Regions from separate parts of the Rheinheimera marina genome, predicted to be linked through region 2. Evidence: predicted binding sites of a transcription regulator. Region 2 holds the regulator's gene; the other holds the start of a gene.

Region 1 (2,202 bases), on a different contig from region 2:
TCCACTATTGAGCAAACGCCCATTCTGGTCGGTGACAGTGACCCGGCTTGGCTCCAGACCCTGCACCGCAGAAGCCACTAAATCAACAATGGCGTCCACTTCACTTTCTTTCAGGCTTTTATTGCCTTTGACACTGATCATCACAGTGGCAGAAGGCTGCTTTTCGCGACGGGCAAAGATGTTTTCTTTTGGAATAGCTAACAAGACGCGGGCCGAGGCGACGTTTTGCATTTGTTCGATGGTGCGGGCCAGCTGCTGTTCACGGCTGTGCTTTAAGCGTTCGGTTTCCAGACGCTGACTGACACCAAAGCCACTGTCCTGCATCAGGATTTCATCACCAGAACTTTGTTGCTGTTGCACGCCGGCACGCACCATGTCCAGCTTGATATTCTGGTACTCGTCGCCATTGACCAGAATGGTACTGCCTTCGAGTTTGTAATCAATTTTCTGGGCGTCGAGGTAATCCAGTGTAGTGATTAATTCCTGGGTTTCAAAGGTGCCCAAAGGCCTCATTTCCGGCTCGCGGGCCCAAAGAATAATCAGCACGGCGATCGCAATACAGATGGTCAGCGCGACAATCAGACTGATCTGACGCACCATATCCATACCGCCGACTGAACCCAGGAAGCCAGATTTCTGCTCCTGCTGGTCCGGCATCTTGCTAAATTCGTCGGATGCCAGAGCCAATTCTGTTGATGTACTTTCCGCCACCTTCTACTCCTTACTACACAGGCATCGACATAATTTCTTTGTACGCTTCCACCAGCTTGGTGCGAACCTGCACTGTGGCATCAAAGGCCAGCGATGCTTTTTGACCGGCAATCATGGCTTGCGCCAGGGAGACACGTGGGTCGCCCATTTCTACTGCGGTGCTCAGGTTACGGCTTTCCCCTTGCAACGCATTGACATTGTCCAGAGCGCCTTTGAGCATCGCGGAGAAATCCGACTGGCTGGTGTTGATGGCTGGCTCTTTCGGCAATGCCAGATCCGCCGATACAGCACGGGATTCCAGCATCATCGATTGCATTTCCTGGTAGAAGCTATGGCCCTGGATTTTCATGGTAAGCACCTGTCAAAACTTTGTTGTCGGCTTCAGATAACAGGGAATAAGCACAAGTCGTGCCAGAGTCATGATTCGCGAATCAGAGCAGCAACAGAACACAACAAGTCAGACATAACACATTGATTTAAAACAGACTTAAGAACTGAATCAAAGTGATGATTTTGAATAATTTCAAAAAAGCAGCGTCAAATTTAACGAATAAGCCAGTGGCAGCTAACGCTGCCACTGGCTTAATAAAGAGGGATTAGATGAGCATCAGGCTGGTAACTGAATACCAGATTCACGCATACGCGCCAGCTTGTAACGCAAGGTCCGGGCACTGATCCCAAGCCGCTCGGCCACGTCTTTACGACTGTTGGCACAGGCTTTCATGGTTTCCAGAATAATCCGGTGTTCTTGATCATAGAGTTCAGACTTAAACAGACTCAGATCCGGGTCCTGCACTGTCGGCACGGCAGGTGCCGAACTGACAGGTACGATTTCCAGCAGAATATCTTCAGCATCGATCAGCTCACCGTCAGAGATAATTAAAGACCGCTGCATAATGTTGTCCAGCTCGCGGACATTCCCAGGCCAGCTGTGTTGTAGCAGTTTCTGCTGAGCGGCCGGAGTCAGCGTTGGTGTCGCTAACCCAGTCTGACGACTGTGCCGTTCCAGCAAATGCTGCGCTAACGGCAGAATATCTGCAGGACGCTCTGCCAGTGCGGTCCAGGTTAACGGAAACACGTTCAGCCGGTAGAACAAATCTTCGCGGAAATGCCCTTCCGCCACCGCCTGCTTTAAATCTCTGTTACTGGTGGCCACCACCCGCACATCCAGTTTGACCGTTTTACGGCTACCCAAACGCTCGACTTCGCGCTCCTGCAGCACCCGTAATAATTTAGCCTGAAGGTTCAGGTCCATTTCACTGATTTCATCCAGCAGAATGGTGCCTTGCTGGGCTTGTTCAAACTTACCGGGGCAAGACTGAATGGCACCGGTAAAAGCGCCTTTTTCATAGCCAAACAAGGTGGCTTCCAGCATGTTTTCCGGAATGGCTGCGCAGTTAATCGCAATAAAAGGACCACTCTGACGCGGGCTTTGCTGGTGAATATAGCGGGCCAGCACCTCTTTACCACAGCCACTTGGTCCCAGCACCA
Region 2 (2,202 bases):
CGTACGCGAAACCCTGGATGTGTGTGAGCTGGCCTATATCGTCAGCCACGGCGAACTGATTGCCGCCGGAACTCCGCAGGAAGTGCTGGCAAACCAGCAGGTACGGGATGTGTATTTAGGTGAACAATTCAGGCTGTAAGTAACAGATATCCGTTAATGGATTGCCCGGAGCAGATCGGAAGTACATGAAACCTTCTTTGCAACTTCGCATTGGCCAGCAACTTACGATGACGCCACAGCTGCAGCAGGCGATAAAACTGCTGCAGCTGTCCAGTATCGAATTGCAGCAGGAAATTCAGGAAGCGCTGGATGCGAACCCCCTGCTAGAGTCCGATGACGAATTTGAACAGTACCAGCCCCCAGCCAAAGATAATAACGGCGATGAATTTAATCAGGGCGCAGAATCATCTCAGACTGATGACAGTTTTGAGCCTGAAGTGCCAGACAGCAGTGAGGCCATGACCGAACAGAACATCGCTGAAGACCTACCGCTGGACAGCCACTGGGATGATTTAGTCAGTGCAGCGCCTGTCGCCAATAACAACTTCAATGGCGACGAAGACACGGTGTATCAGGGCGAAACCTCAGAGACCCTGCAGGATTATCTGCGTTGGCAAATGCAGTTGACGCCGTTTTCAGAAACTGATCGCACCATCGCCGAAATCATTATCGAAGCCATCGACGACAACGGCTTGCTAACCATTGATGTCGACGAGATCCTCGAAGCATTGGGCCAACCCGATGTCGAAGCTGACGAAGTTGAAGCCGTAATCAAGCGTATCCAGCTGTTTGACCCGGTCGGAGTGGGAGCCCGCAGTATTCAGGAGTGTTTGCTGGTGCAACTGCGCCAATTTGATCCGAATACGCCTTATCTGAAAGAAACCCAACAAATTATTCGGGATTACACCGACTTTTTAGCCAACCGTGATTTCCGTTCTTTGATGCGCGTGACTAAACTCAAAGAAGAGGAATTAAAAGAAGTGATGCGGCTGATCCACAGCCTGAACCCACGACCTGGGGCAGATGTGATCAGGCAAGAGCAAAGCTACATAGTTCCTGATGTGTCAGTCGCAAAAATCAAAGGACGCTGGGTGGTTGAACTAAATCCGGATGCAATGCCGAAAATTCGTATCAATGAGCAGTATGCGGCCATGTCACGGCAGGCGCGTAATGCATCGGATGGGCAGTTCATCCGTTCCCACCTGCAGGAAGCAAAGTGGTTTTTAAAAAGCCTGGAGAGTCGCAACGAAACCTTACTCAAAGTCGCCAACTGCATTGTTCAGCAGCAACAGGCTTTTTTTGAGCATGGCGAAGAAGCGATGAAACCCATGGTACTCAATGACGTTGCTGAAATGGTGAGCATGCATGAATCCACCATTTCACGGGTCACGACTCAAAAGTACATGCACACACCTCGAGGAATATTTGAACTTAAGTTCTTTTTCTCCAGTCATGTAAGTACAGAGAGCGGCGGTGAATGTTCATCCACCGCTATCCGCGCCTTTATTAAGAAATTGGTGGCGGCGGAAAATCCGGCCAAGCCGTTAAGTGACAGCCGGATGGCAGAAATCCTGTCTGAACAGGGCATCAACGTAGCGCGGCGTACTATCGCCAAGTACCGTGAAGCCATGTTTATTCCACCGTCTAATCAGCGCAAGAGCTTGATTTAAAAGCTCGCATAAGAAGGAAGAGTCTATGCAAATCAACTTAACTGGTCGTCATGTTGAAATCACTGAAGCATTAAGAGAGTACGTTGGCAGCAAATTTTCCAAGCTTGAAAGGCATTTTGATCATATTAACAATGTACATGTCGTGCTGAACGTGGAAAAATTAAAGCAGATTGCAGAGGCTAAATTACACCTCAATGGTGGTGAAGTGTTTGCGGTGTCGGAAGACGAAAATATGTACGCGGCGATTGACCAGCTTATCGATAAACTGGATCGCCAAGTGATTAAACATAAAGAGAAAATTTCTCGTCATTGATCCTAAACTTATGAACCTTAGCTCAATGTTATCGGAGGACTGCACTAAGAGTGCGGTCCTTTTTAACAGTAAAAAACGAATTTTGGAATACATTGCCGAACTGGCGCATCAGCATCTGCCTCAGATCCCTGAATACAGTATTCTGGAAGCCTTAATGACCCGGGAAAAACTCGGCTCTACAGGTATAGGCGGTGGTATCGCGATCCCACACGGCAAACT

The links. Region 2 encodes sigma-54, which starts transcription at its own class of promoters, with help from an activator protein. Its sites were predicted from a motif close to TGGCANGNTNCNTGCTT; they were not measured.
Region 1: a site for sigma-54 is predicted at 1,109-1,125, ahead of fliE (flagellar hook-basal body complex protein FliE). Genes of this name have one in related genera too.

The regions. Positions count from the first base shown of each region.
Region 1 is NZ_JBHSGB010000017.1:347,805-350,006, forward strand. Features, by position in the region: gene fliF (flagellar basal-body MS-ring/collar protein FliF) at 1-711, opposite strand, end outside; gene fliE (flagellar hook-basal body complex protein FliE) at 725-1,060, opposite strand; gene ACFO3I_RS17950 (sigma-54-dependent transcriptional regulator) at 1,319-2,202, opposite strand, start outside.
Region 2 is NZ_JBHSGB010000010.1:31,393-33,594, reverse strand. Features, by position in the region: gene lptB (LPS export ABC transporter ATP-binding protein) at 1-139, shown strand, start outside; gene ACFO3I_RS09795 (RNA polymerase factor sigma-54) at 186-1,670, shown strand; gene hpf (ribosome hibernation promoting factor) at 1,696-1,983, shown strand; gene ptsN (PTS IIA-like nitrogen regulatory protein PtsN) at 1,994-2,202, shown strand, end outside.